4 regions of the Streptomyces diastaticus subsp. diastaticus genome follow, and region 4 is predicted to be linked to each of the others. Evidence: riboswitches for the same ligand, from Rfam matches in the RefSeq annotation. Region 4 holds a riboswitch; each other region holds the start of a gene.

Region 1 (4,348 bases), on a different contig from region 4:
CCCGGCCCCTCCCATGTGCGCACCTGGGTACGCGTGAGAGGACGAGCCCGGTTCAGGAACGGTGTGGGCCCAGCTGAAAGCCGCGTGCAGCAGAAGTTGGGTGCCGAGCGTCCCCGCGCAGATGGCGAGGGGTCCGCGGGCCCGTCCGGCGGCGAACCACGCGGCCACGACGATCGACCAGAACGCCGCGACCAGCACCTCCGGGGAGACCGCATGCGCGGAGGAGAGCGCGTGGCCGCTCCCCGCGAGGCTCACGCACACCAGCGCGAAAAGGAGGGCCCGCACGGCACGCACGAGGCTCTCGGTGTGGCTCACAGTCCGCCATGGTGACGGGGAAGGGCTCGTTCCGCATCGATGCGAACCCGTCATATGCCGCTTTGTCCTCAAGGTTGTCGCGAGCCGCACACCTGGGAACCGGAGCAGGGACTGAACCGTACGACCGCCGGCACGACGGCGGTCGTCGTCCACCTCCGGGACCGTCAGCTGTGGTGCGGATGCGGACTGGTGGAGGGCGGCTCCACTGGCCGCTCGCGCCCCCCGTCCCGTCCCGAGAGCGCCACGACGAGCAGAGCCACCGCTACACCTGCCACGACGACGCGGCCCGCGGCTCGCAAGGTCCACCCCGAAAGCCGGCGGACCGACTCCGGTTTGCCCAGCCGTTCACTCCGTCGCGCCGGCCCGACCAGCCTCGCCAGCAGCAGGACGGCGACAGGAATCTGGAGCAGCCAGAGCACGGTGCGTGGCCACTCGCCGTACCAGACGTTGGTGCCGTACAGCAGCGTGTGCCAGACGCTGAGCACGTAGACGACGATCACGAAGCGGTGCAAAACCCGCCAGGTCCTCGCTCCGATGCGGTGGCGCACGTAGAAGAGCAGCCCCAGCGGCACGGCCAGGTAGAGAGCGGCCTGCCCGATGGGGATGGCGATCTGGCCTGTTCCCGAGTCGTACCAGCCGGGGACGAAGGAGTCAGCGAAGGCTGCCCACAGTCGTTCGGCCCAGCCGAGCTGCGCCTCGTACCGGACCAGTTCCGCGGCGAACATGAGGGCGTGCGCCAGCATCAGCGCCATCGTGGTGAGGCTGGTCGTGCGGTGCCAGCGCTCCAGGGTCTGCGGCGAGACGCGCAGCGCTTCAGGCCTGGTACCGGAGACCAGCAGACCGATCATCACCGTCCCCCACGCCCACAACAGGGCGGACCAGCCGAACGCCTGACTGAGCAGGTAGATCCAGTACGTGCGGGCGTCGTCCATGAAGGGCATGACCGCGACTGTCGCGGAGGTACCGGACTCCATCCGGACGTACAGGAAGACGAAGACGGCGGCGGTGACCCCGACCGCGGCGGCGGCGTCCGGCACGGCGAGGCGAAGATCACCGCGAAGGGTGACGCGCCCTCCCACACGGCCCCGGTTCTTACCGGAGCCTCTCTCCGTCTCGTCCTGGGAAGCCGTTTCTGGCGACAAGGCGAAGCCTCCAGGGTCGGTCACCGAGCGCTCGGTGAGGTCGTGGGGCCCAGTGTGACGGGACAGGCCAGTCGGACGCAGTCGTTTTCCGGCCACAGATCAACACTGCTGTCTCACGTGTGTACTTCCGTACCGCTCCTCCCTCCCCCACCACTCACATCAGGACACCGCTGAACCGCCCCCTGTCGCATCGGAGGCACCGCGTCTACGCTGACGCTGCAATCGCTCCGTACCAAGTGACCGCACTGGTACGGCGTAAGAGGGAACCCGGTGGAAATCCGGGGCTGTCCCGCAACGGTGTGCGAGAACCCCCGAACTCCGACGCCACGCACCTGGCCTCCAGCCAGACCGAGGCGCCGTGGCACTTCCCGCAAGCCCGGTCACCTGCCGGCCGCACCCGCCCGAAGTTGTCTGGCGGGTCCGACCACTGCGACCTCGAGGACCGGGTCGACGGTCACGGCGCCTTCGCGGCGAGCGCGCCGCGACCTGTCCTCCTCCTCGCCCGTGTCTGGTGCACGGCGTCGGAAGGAGAGCGAGCCCGTGTCCCTTTTCCGCCACTTCTCCCCGACCGAAGACCCCGCCGTGGCCCGTCGGCCAGAGGGGGGCCGACGGTGCTGAACTCCTTACCGGAGGTCCTTGAGAACCACGCTCCGCGCTCGCCGACGGTCTGGGGAGCGTGCCATGGGACCCTGGGCGAGCTGTACCAAGGCCCCCTGCCTTCCGGCGACGACTCCGACATCGCCCTGGTCTCTTTTCCGGTACACGGTCTGACCGCCCGAGTGGGCTTCACCCCGGGCGCCGCCCCGCAGAAGAGGGCCGGGCTCCGCCCGAAGGCGGCCGAGGCCGCTCGCCTGTTCCTGGACCACCACGGCCTGGCGCCGCCGTCGGGGACCTGGAGCCATCAGTCCGAGCTCCGTGTCGGTGTGGGGATGGCAAGTTCGACCGCTGACATCGTGGCCACGCTGCGCTGCCTCCACACCTACCTCGGCATCCCCTACGACCTGGACACGGTGCTACGCGTCCTCTCGTCGATCGAGCGTGCCGACAGCGTCTTCCTCGACGAGTTCGCCCTCCACCTGAGCAACCGGCACCGGATAGTGCGGCGCCTGGGCACCGCACTGCGTTTCCACACCGCGTACATCACTGAGCCGGGCGTGGTGGACACCGAAGCGGTCACGAGGACATTGAGGGTTTTCCCACCTCACGCTGTCGCGTGGTGCAGGACGAGAACGGCCTTCACCACGTCGGTGATCCGGTTCGTGCTGCAGCGGAGCTTCCGTAGCAGTCGCCAGCCCTTCAGGGTGGCCATGGCCTGCTCGCCGAGGCAGCGGATCTTGGCGTGCGTGCTGTTGTGCCGGCGCTGCCACCGCTTGAGGCGACGGCCACGGAAGGGCACCCGGACCGGGCAGCCGGCACCTTGGTATGCCTTGTCCGCCCAGCACTTGAGTTCGGCAGCGGCGAGAGCTTCGATGATCCCGTGAGTGCGGGCCGCAGTCAGGTCGTGGGTGGAGCCGGGCAGCGCGGGCGAAGCCCACAGCAGGCGGCCGAACGGGTCGGTGAGAACCTGGACGTTCATGCCGTGACGTTTGTGTTTGCCGGAGTAGTACCGGGTGTCGGCGGCGATTCGGTCGATCGGCAGCAGGGTGCCGTCGAGGATCACAAAGGCCAGGCGGCTCGCGGTCCGCATGACCTGGGCCAGGCTGGGAGCGAGCGTGGCCAGGACTTCTATCGCCTCGCGGACATAGCGGTAAACCGTTGCGACCCCGATGCCGAACCCGGCGGCAAGCTGGGCGTAGGTGTCACCGCAGCGCAGATGCGCCAGAACCAGAAGGGCCTGGCGGCCCGGCGTGATGCGCCGCCACCGGGTGCCGATCTCACGACGGCGCGCAGCCAGGCGTCCGGCGAGGTGGCGCAGATGGTCACTGGACAGGTCGATCGCCGATGGGTAGACAAGCACGCGAAGCTCCTGGTCGGCACGGGTGATCTTGGTCGTGAACCCGTCTACCAGGAGCTTCACCGCTTCGCATAACCCGCCAACCACCGGCCCACATCGTCAGGTTGGAAAGGGCTCATTGCAGCAGTTCTACCGCCGAAGGCCGGACGCGTACGGACAGGCTCTCACCGGTCTGCTCGACGGCTTCTCCGCTCGCGACCCCGTGGCCGTCGCCCGCGCCTCGACGCAGAGCGCGGCGCTCTCCCAAGAGGTACTGCCCAAAGAGACCTTCGAAACGGTCCTCGCTCACCAGGGACGTTTCGGAGCCGACGGCGTCTTCGTCGCCCACACCGGCTGCCTGGTCGGATACCTCTTCTGCCGCCCCTTCTCCGGCCGCACCCGCTCGGACCTGACGGCGTTCTTCGCGTCGCTGGGCCATCAGTGCTCTTTCGCCCAAGGAGGATTCAGGTGATCCACCCCCATGTCGCCGACGCCCTGAAGGCGCCGGACCTGGTGCGCCTCGACCACGGACTCGTACTGCTCCGATTCGAGTCGATGAAGATCTACTCCGCCCTGGGAGCCGTGCGTCACCTGCTGGACGAGGGTGTGGTCCGGCCCGGACAGACCCTGATGGACAGCTCCAGCGGCATCTACGCCTACGCGCTGGCCCTCGCCTGCCACCGCTACGGGATGCGGTGTCGCATCGTGGCCTCCACCACGGTCGACGCGACGACTTTGGCTCAACTGGAGGTACTCGGCGCGGAGGTGGAGCAGGTACGCCCTTCCAGCGATCTCAAGCTCGACCAGGAACTGCGCGTACGACGGGTGAAGGAGATCCTGGACCGCCACCCCGACCGCCATTGGATGCGCCAGTACCACGACGCCATCCACTACCTCGGATACCAGGAGGTCGCCGACCGCATAGCGGAAGAACTTCCGGGGCGCCCGCTCACCCTCG
Region 2 (4,348 bases), 2.0 Mb from region 4:
CTTGATCGCGTCCCGGTAGCGTTCGTAGAAGTCGGGGTACCGCATGGGACGCAGGGTCAGCTCGAAGCCGGGGTCGAGCAGGTTCTTCGCCGTGCCCACGGTGTGCGCGTTCGCTGCCGGGGTGGTGTCGGGGGTGGTCATTACTGGCATGCCTCGCAGGACTCGGGGTTCTCCAGGGAGCAGGCGACGGCATCCGCTTCGGGGGCCGCCTGCGCCGGGACGGTGGCGGTGGCGGAGCCGCCGGCGGCGCGGGCGATCCGCGTGGCCGGACGGGACCGCAGGTAGTACGTGGTCTTCAGCCCCTTCTTCCAGGCGTACGCGTACATCGAGCTGAGCTTGCCGATGGTGGGCGTCTCCATGAACAGGTTCAGCGACTGGCTCTGGTCCAGGAACGGGGTCCGGGCGGCCGCCATGTCGATCAGGCCGCGCTGCGGCAGTTCCCACGCGGTGCGGTACAGCGCACGCAGCTCCTCGGGCACCCAGGCGAAGCCCTGCACCGAACCGCTGGCCTCGCGCAGCGCCTCGCGGGTCCGCGCGTCCCAGACGCCGAGCCGCTTCAGGTCCTCGACCAGGTAGGAGTTGACCTGGAGGAACTCGCCGCTGAGGGTCTCGCGCTTGAAGAGGTTGGAGACCTGCGGCTCGATGCACTCGTAGACACCGGCGATCGAGGCGATGGTGGCCGTCGGGGCGATCGCGAGGAGCAGCGCGTTGCGCATGCCGCTCCGCGCGACCCGGGCGCGCAGCGCCTCCCACCGCTGTGGCCAGGCCAGGTCGGTGTCGTAGTGGTCCGGATGGAGCACACCCTGAGCGGTGCGGGTGCGGTCCCAGTTGGGCAGCGGCCCGTTCCTCTCGGCGAGTTCGCAGGAGGTCTCGTACGCGGTGAGCATGATGCGCTCGGCGATCCGGGTGGAGAGCCGGCGGGCCTCGGGGGAGTCGAAGGGGAGCCGGAGCTGGAAGAAGACGTCCTGGAGGCCCATGGCTCCCAGGCCCACCGGCCGCCAGCGGGAGTTGGAGCGCTCGGCCTGCTCGGTCGGGTAGAAGTTGATGTCGACCACGCGGTCGAGGAAGACCACGGCGGTGCGCACCGCCTCGTCCAGCCGCTCCCAGTCGAGGGCGCCGCCGGTGACGAAGGCGCCGAGGTTGACCGAGCCGAGGTTGCAGACGGCCGTCTCACCGTCGTCGGTGACCTCCAGGATCTCGGTGCAGAGGTTCGAGGAGTGCACGGTGTGGCCGGGCAGCGCCGTCTGGTTGGCGGTGCGGTTGGAGGCGTCCTTGAAGGTCATCCAGCCGTTGCCGGTCTGGGCGAGGGTGCGCATCATCCGGCCGTACAGCTCACGCGCCGGGATGGTCCGCTTGGCGAGTCCCGCGGCCTCGGCCGCGCGGTAGGCCGCGTCGAAGGCCGCCCCCCACAGGTCGGTCAGCTCGGGGACGTCCGAGGGGGAGAAGAGCGACCAGTCGGCGTCGGCGTCGACCCGGCGCATGAACTCGTCGGGGATCCAGTGCGCGAGGTTGAGGTTGTGGGTGCGCCGGGCGTCCTCCCCGGTGTTGTCGCGCAGCTCCAGGAACTCCTCGATGTCGGCGTGCCAGGTCTCCAGGTAGACCGCGGCCGCGCCCTTGCGCCGGCCGCCCTGGTTGACGGCGGCCACCGAGGCGTCGAGCGTGTTGAGGAACGGCACGATGCCGTTGGAGTGCCCGTTGGTACCGCGGATCAGCGAACCCCGGGCGCGGATGCGGGAGTAGGCCAGGCCGATGCCGCCGGCGTGCTTGGAGAGCCGGGCGACCTGGTGGTACCGGTCGTAGATCGACTCCAGCTCGTCCTTGGGGGAGTCCAGCAGGTAGCAGGAGGACATCTGCGGGTGCCGGGTGCCGGAGTTGAAGAGGGTGGGGGAGGAGGGCAGGTAGGAGAGGGCACTCATCAGCCGGTAGAGCGAGGCGACCTCGTCGAGGGCCTGGACCGACTCGTCCGCGGCGAGTCCGCAGGCGACGCGCAGCATGAAGTGCTGGGGTGTCTCGATGACCTGGCGGGTGTGCGGGTGGCGCAGCAGGTAGCGGCTGTGCACGGTGCGCAGGCCGAAGTAGCCGAAGCGGTCGTCGGCCGCCGGATCGACCAGGGCGTCGAGCCGCTCGGCGTGCGCGGTCACGAAAGCGGCGGTGCGGTCCGCGATCAGGCCCTCGCGGTGGCCGGTGGCGACCGACTCGGTGAAGGCGGTGACGCCCTGGCCCGCGGCCTCCTCGGCGATGGTGCGGGTCAGCAGGCGGGCGGCGAGCCGCGAGTAGGCGGGGTCCTCGGAGATCAGACCGGCGGCGGCCTCCGTCGCGAGGGACCGCAGCTCGGCCTCGTCCGAGGCGGCGTTGCGGCCCCGGAGCGCGGCGGCGGCGACCCGGCCGGGGTCGGTGTCGGGGAGATCCGCGGTGAGGTCGGTGAGGGTACGCAGCAGCGCGCCCCCGGGGCCCTGGATCTCCTCGGCCCGCACCTCGGCCGTCGACGGATCGGCTGGCGCGATGGTCATGAAGCTCTCCCTCGCTCGGCACGGAGCCACGCGGAGGGCAGCGGATACGACGGGCGGCCGGGCTCTGGGGCACACGGCTCCGCACGCGTCCGCGAGCCCATTCCACGAGGCCCGGACGACATCGGCACCCGGGCCGGACGGCCGGGGTGCGCCGTCGGCAGGTCCTCGGACTCGCGGGCGCGCAGAAGCGCACCAACACACCGTTGCGGGACAGTTCCGGACTTCCACCGGATTCCCCTGCGGCGACAGCGAGCATGAGCATACATCTTGTGCCGCGCTCGGGAAGCGGCCCCATATCTTGTGTCGGGTGTGCCGTGAGGTGGGCCATTCGACCCACCCGTACCGGATGCCCGAACCGGGCGGAGGACCCCTCGGACAGGGCCCGGACGCCCGCCGGAAGGGCCCGGGAGCAGCACCGGGAAGGCCCTGGGCGGCGCCTTCCGGTAGAGCCCGCGCGGGACGCCTCCCGGAAGCGCGTGAAGCGGCGCGACGGCCTCGGAGAGCGTACGCGCACGGGCTCCGGGCCCGGGTGCCAGGGGCCGCGTGACGGTACCCGAGGGCGAGGCCGGCGACAGGGCGGTGCGACGCGGTCCGGGCTGGACGAGGGGACGACTCGGTTCGGGCGGTGGACGTGGGGCGCCGGCGGTGCGGCACGGTCCTGGCCGGGGGCGTGAGCCGGCCCAGACGAGGGGAGCCGGCCCGGTGCCGTCGAAAGGGCCCGCCCCGGTCCGGGCCCGAGGCCGTGCCCCCTCGCCGGAGACCGGCCGGACCGTCCGCCGGGCCTTCGCGCGTACCGCCCCGGTCAGGCCGGGAAACGGCGAAGCCGCCGACCCCGGGAGGGCCGGCGGCTTCGCCGTGCGGTCAGCAGCAGCGGAATCCGTCCCGTGGATCCGCCTCGCGGGCGTCCATGCGGCTGCGTTCGAACTGCCTGCGGGTCATCACCTCGGCGTCCGGGTCGTGGCGCCGGAGGTGCGCGGCGTACTTCTCGTACGCCGTCTCGCCCGACACCTCCCGGACGTACCAGCCGATCCAGCGCGCGCCGGCGCGCAGGCGGTGCGCCAGGACGCCAAGGCGGCCGGGGCGGTGGGCCGCCTCGCCGCTCATGCCTTGCCGCCGCCCTGCCCGGCGGGGGCGTCGCCGGCGCCGTCGTCGGCCGAGACGGGGGCCCCGGCGCCGACCAGGGCCAGTTCGGCCTTCTCCTCGGCGGTGGGGAACATCCCCGCCGGGGCGACGATCTTCGACTGCTCGAAGGGCGCCTCGGCCATCTTGACCGACTCGGGCCTGCGGATCGCGTTGTAGCTGACGCGGCCCGCGTCGACCAGGACGATGATGATCAGCACCGCGAAGACGATCGACAGGACTCCGTCCACGGTGGAGTTGGTCACCACGGTGTGCATGTCGCTCATCGACTTGGCCGGAGCCAGCACCTCGCCCGCGTCGATGCCGTCCTGGTACTTGGCGCGCTGGGCGAAGAAGCCGATGGCCGGGTTGTCCGAGAAGACCTTCTGCCAGCTCGCGGTGAGCGTGACCGCCACGTCCCAGACGAGCGGGACACCCGTCACCCAGGCCCACTTGAGGCGGCCCGACTTGATCAGCAGCGTGGTGCAGACGGCGAGCGCGACGGCGGCCAGCAACTGGTTGGCGATACCGAAGAGCGGGAAGAGCTGGTTGATGCCGCCCAGCGGGTCGTGCACGCCGACCCAGAGGAAGTAGCCCCAGCAGCCGACCACGACCGCCGAGGTCAGCCAGACGCCCGGCCACCAGCTGACGCGGCGCATCGGCTTCCAGACGTTGCCCAGGGTGTCCTGGAGCATGAAGCGGCCGACCCGCGTCCCGGC
Region 3 (4,348 bases), on a different contig from region 4:
GACCGCGTTCAGCAGCAACGCCAGCCGCAGGTCGTCCTGACCGACGATCGCGGTGAACGGATAACGGGAACTGGTACTCATCGGGACTTCACTCCTTCACTCACCGGGACCCCGCACCGCACGGCGGCGGCGCGGGCACGGCGGACGGGGGACGCGGGGCCGGGACGTACGGACGGGCGGCTCACGGCGCGCCCGGCGGCAGGAACGGCAGGCCGGGAGGGGCGCCCCGCTCGATCAGGCGCAGCAGGGCATCGGTGTCGGCGTGCTCCTCGATCAGGTCGCCGAGCCGGTCGAGCTGCTCCTCGCGGAGCCGGCCGAAGGAGGTGTCGGGGGCGGGGACGAACCGGCGGCCCGCCGCCCGGGCCACCTCGGTGAGGAACGCCCTGCGGTAGCCGTCGCTCTCCAGCGAGCCGTGCCAGTGGGTGCCCCAGACCGCGCCCACCCGGCAGCCGTCCAGGGCCCGCCCGCCGGCGTCGGTGAAGACCGGCTCGCCGCCCAGCACCTCGGCGACGCCGTGGTGGATCTCGTACCCCTCGGCGGGCTCGCCCAACGCCGAACCGCTCGGCCGGGCCAGCGTCTTCTCCGCCGCGAACCGCACCCGGACCGGCAGCACGCCGAGCCCCTCGACGGTGCCCGCCCGGGACTCCACCTCGTCCTCGATCCGCTCCCCGAGCAGTTGGTAGCCGCCGCAGACGCCGAGCACCGGACGCCCCTCGGCGACCCGCCGCAGCAGCGCGTCGGCGAGACCCCGCTCGCGCAGCCAGGCCAGCGCGCGGACCGTGCCCCGGGTGCCGGGGACCACCACCAGGTCGGCGTCGGCCAGCTCCTCGGGCCGGTCCACGAACCGCACCACGACCCCCGGTTCCGCGGCCAGCGCGTCCACGTCGGTGAAGTTGGACATCAGCGGCACCGCGCAGACCGCGACCCGCAGCACGTCCTCACCGACCGGCGGCGCCACCACCGACTCGCGGACCGCGCCGCGCAGCGAGACGCGCAGCCCGTCCTCCTCGTCGATGCCGAGCCCCTCGGCGTACGGCAGGACACCGAAGGTGTGGCGGCCGGTGAGGCCGCGCAGCATGTCGATGCCGGGCTTCAGGAGTTCGGCGTCGCCGCGGAACTTGTTGACGACGTACCCGGCGACCAGCGCCTGGTCCTCGGGGGCCAGCAGCGCCGTGGTGCCGAAGAACGAGGCGAAGACGCCGCCCCGGTCGATGTCGCCGACGACCAGCACCGGCAGCCTCGCCGCCCGGGCCACGCCCATGTTGACGATGTCGGTCCGGCGCAGATTGATCTCGGCCGGACTGCCCGCACCCTCGCAGACCACCACGTCGTGGGTGGCACGCAGCCGCGCCAGGCAGTCCAGCACCGGCTCCAGCAGCGCCTCCCGGCGGCCGCCCGCCACCGCCCGGGCCGCTTCGCCGGGGGGCACCGAGCCGAAGAAGCCCCGGGCGCTCAGCTCCCCGACCGGCCTGCCGAGCAGCACCACCTGGCTGGAGCGGTCGCCACCGGGCTTGAGCAGTACCGGATTCATCAGCGCCGTCGGCTCGACGCGGGCCGCCTGCGCCTGCATCGCCTGGGCCCGGCCGATCTCCGCGCCCTCCCGCGTGACGAACGAGTTCAGGGACATGTTCTGCCCCTTGAACGGCGCCACCTTCATCCCGCGCCGCGCCAGCCACCGGCAGACGCCGGCCGTCAGCACGCTCTTCCCGGCGTCCGAGGTGGTCCCCGCGATCAGCAACCCGCCGCTCATGCCCCTGCCCCTCCCTGTCCTGTCGTCGCGCGCCGTGCGCGCCCGCGTATCGCTCCGGCCGCCAGCCGCGCGCCCGCCCCCGCGACCAGCGCCAGCGCGCCGACCCGCCGGGAGAGCCGGGCGGCCCGCTCGACGTCACCGGGCCGCACGGCGCGGCCCGCCGTGCCCAGCACCGGCCGGTGCTCGGTCCGCCCGCCGTAGGCGAGGGTGCCGCCGAGGCGTACGCCGAGCGCCCCGGCGAACGCCGCCTCGACCGGGCCCGCGTTGGGGCTGGGGTGGCGGTGCGCGTCGGCGCGCCAGGCGCGCAGGGCGCCGCGCGGGTCGGGCCCGGCGAGGACGGCGAGGGCCGCGGTCAGCCGGGCGCCCGGGTACCCGACGGCGTCGTCGAGCCGGGCCGAGGCCCACCCGAACCGGCGCAGCCGGGGGGACTTGTGGCCGACCATGGCGTCCAGCGTGTTGACGGCGCGGAAGCCGGCCAGACCCGGCACGCCGGCCACCGCGCCCCAGACCAGGGCGCCGACCACCGCGTCGGAGGTGTTCTCGGCGACCGACTCCACCACGGCCCGGGCCAGCGCGTCCGCGTCCAGCGCCTCGGGGTCGCGCCCGCAGAGCCGGGGCAGCAGCCGCCTGGCCCCGGCCACGTCACCGGCCTCCAGCGCGGCTCCGATCAGCCGGGCCTCACGCACCAGCGAGGTGCCGCCGACCACCGCCCAGGTGGTGGCGGCGGTCAGCGCGACGGCCGCGCGCGGGTGGGGGCGCACAGCGCGGGCGGCCAGTGCGGCTACCGCGGTGGCGCCCCCGGCGCACAGGGCGGTGTGCAGCGCGCCCCAGCCCCGGTGGTCGTGGAACAGGCGCCGCTCGACGGCGGAGGCGGCCCGGCCGAAGAGGGCCACGGGGTGGCCCCGGCGGGGATCGGCGAGGAGGGCGTCGGCCAGCAGCCCGGCGGTGGCGCCGTACGCGAAGACGCGGTCGGCCCGGTCCACGGGCTCAGCCCGTTCGGCGCTCGGCGTACCGGGGGAGTGGGCAAGGGGGCGGCGACGGGCAGCCACGCATGGCGGTGTGTCCTCACTCAGGGTCCGCGCCCTGGTTCGACGTGACCGGGGGCGAGAGTCTCCTGGCTTCCGGATCGGCGGCACCCCCTGGCCTTCCAGCCCTTTCGGGCCGTGGCGCTCGGCGGAGATGCCGCTCCCCGGTGACAGTGGCGGGACCGCGCCGGATTCGCACCGGCTTCCTCTGCTGCCTCCGTGTTTCGGCCCCGGCAGTCCACCACGGCCCCGGAACACCAGTCAACTCGCCGTTGACCTGCGAGGAAGAGTGTGTGGAGGCCCACAGCCGGGGTGTACGCACCCAGGACGGCGAAGGGCGGGCCGGACGCCGTGCGTCCGGCCCGCCCTTCGCCGGCGGGTGGTGGCCCTCAGACCACGATGACGTAGATCCCGTAGGCGACCGCCGCCGCGCAGAGCGCGAAGCAGAGGTAACCGCCGGCCTTGGCCGCGGCGCCGGACCCGCCCTGCGCGCCGCTCGCGCTCTTGGAGAGGCCCACGATGCCGAGGGTGAAGAAGCCGACGAGCGCGACGGTGACCACGAGGCTCACGCCGAAGACGGAGCCGAGAGCTGCCCAGTCGATGTCCATGGTGAGGAGTCCTTACGTACGCGAGGCCGGGTCAGACCCGCGCCGGCCGGGCGGGTTCCGCGGCGGCGGAGGGGTGGCCCGGCTGGGCCGGGATCGAGGGGAGCGGGGAGCCGCCCGCGGGACCGTCGTCGTCCCGGTCGCCGGAGGCCGGCACGGTGGCCCCGTCGGAGGCGACGGCCGCGCCGGTGGGCGGCGGGGCGACGGAGGCCATGGCCTGCGTGACGACGCCCGCGGGCTCGTCCTGGACCGGCTCGACGTCGTTGACGTTGTCGTGGGTGACGGGGGAGCGGCGCGAGCGGAGCCAGATCGCGAAGGACCCGCCGACCAGCAGGACCGCGGTGGCGGCGACGCCCCAGTCGCCCTGCTTGGTGAGGAGTTCGGCGGCCGCGCCGACGAGGGCGGCGGCCGGCAGGGTCAGACCCCAGGCCACGAACATCCGGGTGGCGGTCGACCAGCGGACCACGCCGCCCTTGCGGCCGAGGCCCGCGCCCATCACGGCGCCGGAGCAGGACTGGGTGGTGGAGAGGGAGAAACCCAGGTGGGAGGAGGCGAGGATGACCGTCGCGGCGCTGGTCTGGGCGGCGAAGCCCTGCGGCGGGGTGAGGTCGGTCAGGCCCTTGCCCATGGTCCGGATGATGCGCCAGCCGCCCAGGTAGGTGCCGAGCGCGATGGCGACACCGGCGGAGACGATGACCCACAGCGGGGGGTTGGAGCCGGGCGCGAGGACACCGCCGGTGACCAGGGCGAGGGTGATGACACCCATCGTCTTCTGGGCGTCGTTGGTGCCGTGCGCCAGCGAGACCAGGCCGGCCGAGGCGATCTGCCCGGCGCGGTAGCCCTTGGCGGTGGACTTCTCGTCCACGTTCCGGTTGATCCGGAAGGTGAGCCGGGTGGCGAGCATCGCGGCGAGGCCGGCGACGATCGGCGCGGCGAGGGCGGGCAGCAGCACCTTGGTGACGACGGTG
Region 4 (4,348 bases):
GGACGAGCCGTCGAGGCTCACCTTCCAGGTGTTCGAGCCGCTGTTGGCCTTGCCGTTGAGGGCGGTGACGGTGCCCGTACCGGAGGACGGGGTCACCGAGGTCACGCAGCCGGACGGTGTGGCCGAGGCGACGGCGGCGTCGAGGGCGGCGCCGAGGGTCGTCGTCGAGGCGGTCGGGGTGAGGGAGACGGAGCACACCTTGAGGCTCCCCGCCCCGTCGTCCACGGTCAGCGCGAGTTTCGCCGCCGTACCGGAGGTGAAGGTCCCCTGGCTCACCCACTGCGGGGCGCCGGCGGTGGTCGGCACGGGCGGGGCGGCGGTGAATCCGGCGCCGGCCACCGCACGCAGAGCGTCGATGGAGGCGTACGAGGACGGGCTGGTGTCACTGCTCAGGTACTTGAATCCGCCGCCCGGGTTGAACTGCTGCGCGATCAGGAAGTCCAGCGGGGTCTTGCCCATGGAGGTGAGGAAGTCGCCGGTCTGGGGGTTGATGCCGCAGGCGTTCAAGCCGGAGACCGCCCAGCCGTTGGAGTTGGTGTTGACGCCGAACATGGCGTTGAAGGCGCCGCTGTTCGTCACCAGCTTGCTCTTGAGGAATGCCTTCGCCTGGACGATGTCCGTGTCGGTGTTCGGCACGCCGGACACGCACAGGGCGGCCATCGCGGCGCCGGTCATGTCGATGTCGGAGGTCTTCGCCAGTTCGGTCGCGCTGCCCTCGGCCTTGCTGAAGTTCCAACCCCCGTCGTTGTGCTGGTTGGCCCGTATCCGGGTGACCATCGACTCGCGCAACTTCTGCGGGACACGCACCTGGCCCGACTGGGTCTTGGCGCCGTTCAGGGCGAGGGCGGCGAAGACGGTGCCGTTGAAGTTGGCGGACGGGCCGAAGTAGCCGGGCTCGGCGGTCTGCCAGTAGCGGTAGACGTCGGCGATCAGGTTGCGGGAGGCGGAGACGCGAGCCGGGTCGATGCCGGCGGCGTACGCGTTGAGGGTGGCGCGCTCGTAGTCGGTGACGACGGGGGAGGCGGAGGGCCAGCCGCTGGTGGCCAGCAGGTCGCGGTAGACCGTTCTCGCGTTCTTGCTCGCGTCGCCGCCGGGTGTGACGTCCACGGCGGCGGTGCCGGCGGCGGCGAAGGCGCTGAACGCCCATTCGTTGGACAGCCCCGGCCCGGCGTATGAGCCGTCGGCGGCCTGGAGCGTCTTGAGGTAGGCGACGCCGTTGGTCTTCGAGGTGGCGATCTGGGTGGGTGTCGCGGTCGCCGAGGCCGGCACGGCCGTCAGGGCGAAGGCGCCGGCCGCGGCCACCGCGGTCAGTGCGGAGCGGCGCAGGGACGGGGACACGGTACGGGGCATGGGCTGCTCCTGGGCTGGGGGACGCCGACCGGTCCCGTGCCGTCGCCGGGCCTCGTGATGCGCGGGCCGGAGCAGCGGGTGCGGCCGCCGTCCGGGACGCGTGGACCGGCTTCCGAGGTGCTGTGCCGCCTGGGCATTCGGGCTCGGGGCGGCCCCCTGCCGTCCCACACCGCTGCGCGTCAGCCCCGGACTCCCACCGGGTTCCCCCACTCGGCAGTCCGGGACGGTACCCGACGTGCCTACCGGCCGCCAGAGGGGCCCTCGGCATCCCAAGTGGCGGTTTAGTGCCCCGTCTTGACGCTTTCGGTGAACCGTGCTCAAATCCGCCTGATACGCCTTGAGTTCCAGGGGAAGCCGGTCGAAGTCCGGCGCTGACCCGCAACCGTGGGCCCGGCAGCTGCCGGGCGAGCCGGAATGCCTGGAGCGTTCATCAGCAACAGACGCCGTCGCGGACTACGGCGTGGTGCGACCGGCTTCCGTACGTGGGCTCCGTCCCCGCCGGAGGCCCTCACCCACGTCACCGTTCGTGCCGGGCAGGCAACGAGGGGGCCGCGGTGGGGAGCGTGCAGCGAAGAGACGGACGGGTGGGAGCGAGACCCGGTCCGTTGACGGCACTGGTGACCGCCTTCCTGGTGCTGGCGGCCGCTTGCGTGAGCTTCGTCACCACGGCGTCCGCCGCCGCGGACCCGATCGGGGAGTGCACCGCCACGAAGGGCGCCGTCGTCGCGGTCGACTTCGGACCGTTCGGCGGTGACCTGGTGCGCGGCTGCGACCCGACGCCGACCACCGGTTACGAGCTGCTGCACGACGGCGGCTTCGGCACCACGGGCACCGGCCACGACGGTCCGGGCTTCATCTGCCGCATCGGCCACGGCTCCTTCGACGGCGGCACCCAGTACCCGACCCCGGACCGGGACGACTGCGTCCTCACCCCGCCGGCGACCGCGTACTGGTCCTACTGGGTCGCCTCGCCTGGCGAGGACGAGTGGTCCTACAGCCAGTACGGCGCCATGAGCCGAAATCTCAAGGACGGCGATGTCGACGCCTGGGTGTACGGCGGCACGGACATCGGCGGCGGCACGGGCGGGCCCGACTTCAGCCCCGACGACGTCCGCGCGGGCGAGACGGGTGGCACCCCGGCTCCGGGAACACCGACGGGAGCGCCGGGGGAGGTCGACGCGACCGGCGCGGCGACCTGGCTGAAGGACCGTCTCACCGACGGTGAACGCGTCGTCGACGACGGCAGCGACGTACCCAACTACCTCCTGACCACGGAGACGGCCTACGCCCTCGCCGCCACCGAAGGCAAGAGCGCCGCTCTCGACAAGGTCACCGCCTTCCTTGCCGCCCACGCCGACGACTACGCCTACCCGAACGGCACCGGCGAGGCCCCCGACGCCGCCGCCGCCGCCCGCCTGGCCCTGCTGGCCGAGAGCACCGAGGCGGATCCGCGGGCCGTCGGCGGACACGACCTTCTCGGCGACCTGGCGGCCCACGTGTGCGCGGCCGGCCCCGAATCCGGCGAGCCCACTCCCGGCTGCACCGCCAAGGGCGACTTCCGCAACGCCGGTTACACCGAGGGGCAGGCCCTGTCCGTCCTCGCGCTCCTGCGCGCCGGTACGGCACCGGCGGCCGAGACGGTGGACCGGCTGACCCAGATGCAGTGCCGTGACGGCGGAGTCACCAGCGTCCTCATCCGCCCCGGAGAGAACTGCGACGGCGACCCGGCCACCACCGGCCTGGTGGCCCTGGTCCTCGACCAGGCCGGCGGCCATGACGAAGCCGTCACCAAGGCCCGCGGCTACCTGGCCAAGACCCAGCGCGAGGACGGAGCCTTCCCCGGCTACACCGGCGCCACCTCCGGCAGCGTCTATGCCACGGCCTACGCCGCGCAGGCCCTGCACGGACTGGGCGACACCGAACGCGCCGAAGCTGCCGTCGGCTGGCTGTCCCGTCAGCAGCTCGGCGGAGGAGGCTTCGGCTTCGAGGAGGGCGCCACCGACCCCGCCCCCTACCCGACCGCGGTCGCCGTCCTCGCGGGCACGCACACCAGCCTGGCCACCCTGACCACCAAGAAGGCCGAGCCGACCGGCCCGCCGACCTCGCAGCCTCCCACGTCCCAGCCTCCGACCACGGAGCCCGGCACCCCGCCTCCAGGAGTGGGCCCCGACCTGAAGAAGGGCGTCGCCTATCTCACCGACACCGCCCAGCTGAAGCAGGGCCACTACCACCTCTTCGACCCCAAGTCCCCCGAAGCGGACTTCGGCCTGACCATCGACACCGCCTACGCGCTCGCCGCCACCGGCCTGGACAACAACACGCTGCGCGGCATCGTCGACTTCATCGACGACGGCGGCAAGGACGGGGCGGGCAAGAGCATCCGCGACTACACCGGTGTCGGCACCGCCTACGCGCAGGGCGGCGCCATCGGCAAGACGGCGCTGCTCGCCCAGGCGGTCGGACGCGACGCCCGCGACTTCGCCGGCCTGGACCTCATCGCCGCTCTCGAAAAGGGCACCTGCGCCAAGAGCACCCTTCCGAAGAGAGGGTGTGCGGCCAAGGGCAACTACACCTACGCCGAGTCCGTCTTCAAGCAGTCGCTGGGCGTCATGGCGCAGCTGCGCGCGGGTGAGAAGGAGGCGGCCCAGGAACCGCTCGCCTACCTGGTGAGCCTCCAGCAGGACAACGGGGCCTGGCCCAGCCTGATCCCGTCCAGCGGTGATTCCGACGTCGACTCCACCGCCATCGCCGCCATGGCCCTGGACATGGCGGGCGGCGCGGAGGCCGAGCAGGCCGTCGACCGGGCGCTCGCCTGGCTGGCCTCGCGGCAGCTTCCCGGCGGTGGCTTCCCGGGCACGGTGGGTATCTCGGTCAACTCCACCGGCCTCGCGGTGCAGGGGCTGTCCCTCGACGCCTCCCGGTACGCCGACGAGATCGCCGGGGGGCGGAAGTTCCTGGCCGGCCAGCAGAATGCCGACGGCGGCTTCAACACCTCGGC

What was found. A riboswitch is a leader RNA that binds a small molecule or an ion and turns the genes downstream of it on or off. The one in region 4 is predicted to bind cobalamin.
Region 1: linked by a shared signal. The riboswitch ahead of Sdia_RS30620 (GHMP family kinase ATP-binding protein) and the one ahead of Sdia_RS18130 (prenyltransferase/squalene oxidase repeat-containing protein) in region 4 are both predicted to bind cobalamin.
Region 2: linked by a shared signal. The riboswitch ahead of Sdia_RS26380 (ribonucleoside-diphosphate reductase subunit alpha) and the one ahead of Sdia_RS18130 (prenyltransferase/squalene oxidase repeat-containing protein) in region 4 are both predicted to bind cobalamin.
Region 3: linked by a shared signal. The riboswitch ahead of Sdia_RS12120 (cobalamin biosynthesis protein) and the one ahead of Sdia_RS18130 (prenyltransferase/squalene oxidase repeat-containing protein) in region 4 are both predicted to bind cobalamin.

What each region holds. Positions count from the first base shown of each region.
Region 1 covers NZ_BLLN01000003.1:2,139,137-2,143,484, reverse strand. The annotation lists gene Sdia_RS17435 (hypothetical protein) at 1-315, opposite strand, end outside; gene Sdia_RS17430 (ferric reductase-like transmembrane domain-containing protein) at 480-1,394, opposite strand; cobalamin riboswitch at 1,694-1,845, shown strand; partial or broken gene Sdia_RS30620 (GHMP family kinase ATP-binding protein) at 2,069-2,485, shown strand; gene Sdia_RS17420 (transposase family protein) at 2,659-3,414, opposite strand; gene Sdia_RS17415 (hypothetical protein) at 3,530-3,862, shown strand; gene Sdia_RS17410 (cysteine synthase family protein) at 3,859-4,348, shown strand, end outside.
Region 2 covers NZ_BLLN01000005.1:2,095,708-2,100,055, reverse strand. The annotation lists gene Sdia_RS26385 (ribonucleotide-diphosphate reductase subunit beta) at 1-141, opposite strand, end outside; gene Sdia_RS26380 (ribonucleoside-diphosphate reductase subunit alpha) at 141-2,510, opposite strand; cobalamin riboswitch at 2,650-2,772, opposite strand; gene Sdia_RS26375 (YbdD/YjiX family protein) at 3,372-3,614, opposite strand; gene Sdia_RS26370 (carbon starvation CstA family protein) at 3,611-4,348, opposite strand, start outside.
Region 3 covers NZ_BLLN01000003.1:829,022-833,369, forward strand. The annotation lists gene Sdia_RS12110 (putative cobaltochelatase) at 1-81, opposite strand, end outside; gene Sdia_RS12115 (cobyric acid synthase) at 182-1,750, opposite strand; gene Sdia_RS12120 (cobalamin biosynthesis protein) at 1,747-2,733, opposite strand; cobalamin riboswitch at 2,859-2,983, opposite strand; gene Sdia_RS12125 (hypothetical protein) at 3,165-3,383, opposite strand; gene Sdia_RS12130 (inorganic phosphate transporter) at 3,415-4,348, opposite strand, start outside.
Region 4 covers NZ_BLLN01000005.1:61,740-66,087, reverse strand. The annotation lists gene Sdia_RS18135 (prenyltransferase/squalene oxidase repeat-containing protein) at 1-1,350, opposite strand, end outside; cobalamin riboswitch at 1,645-1,792, shown strand; gene Sdia_RS18130 (prenyltransferase/squalene oxidase repeat-containing protein) at 1,905-4,348, shown strand, end outside.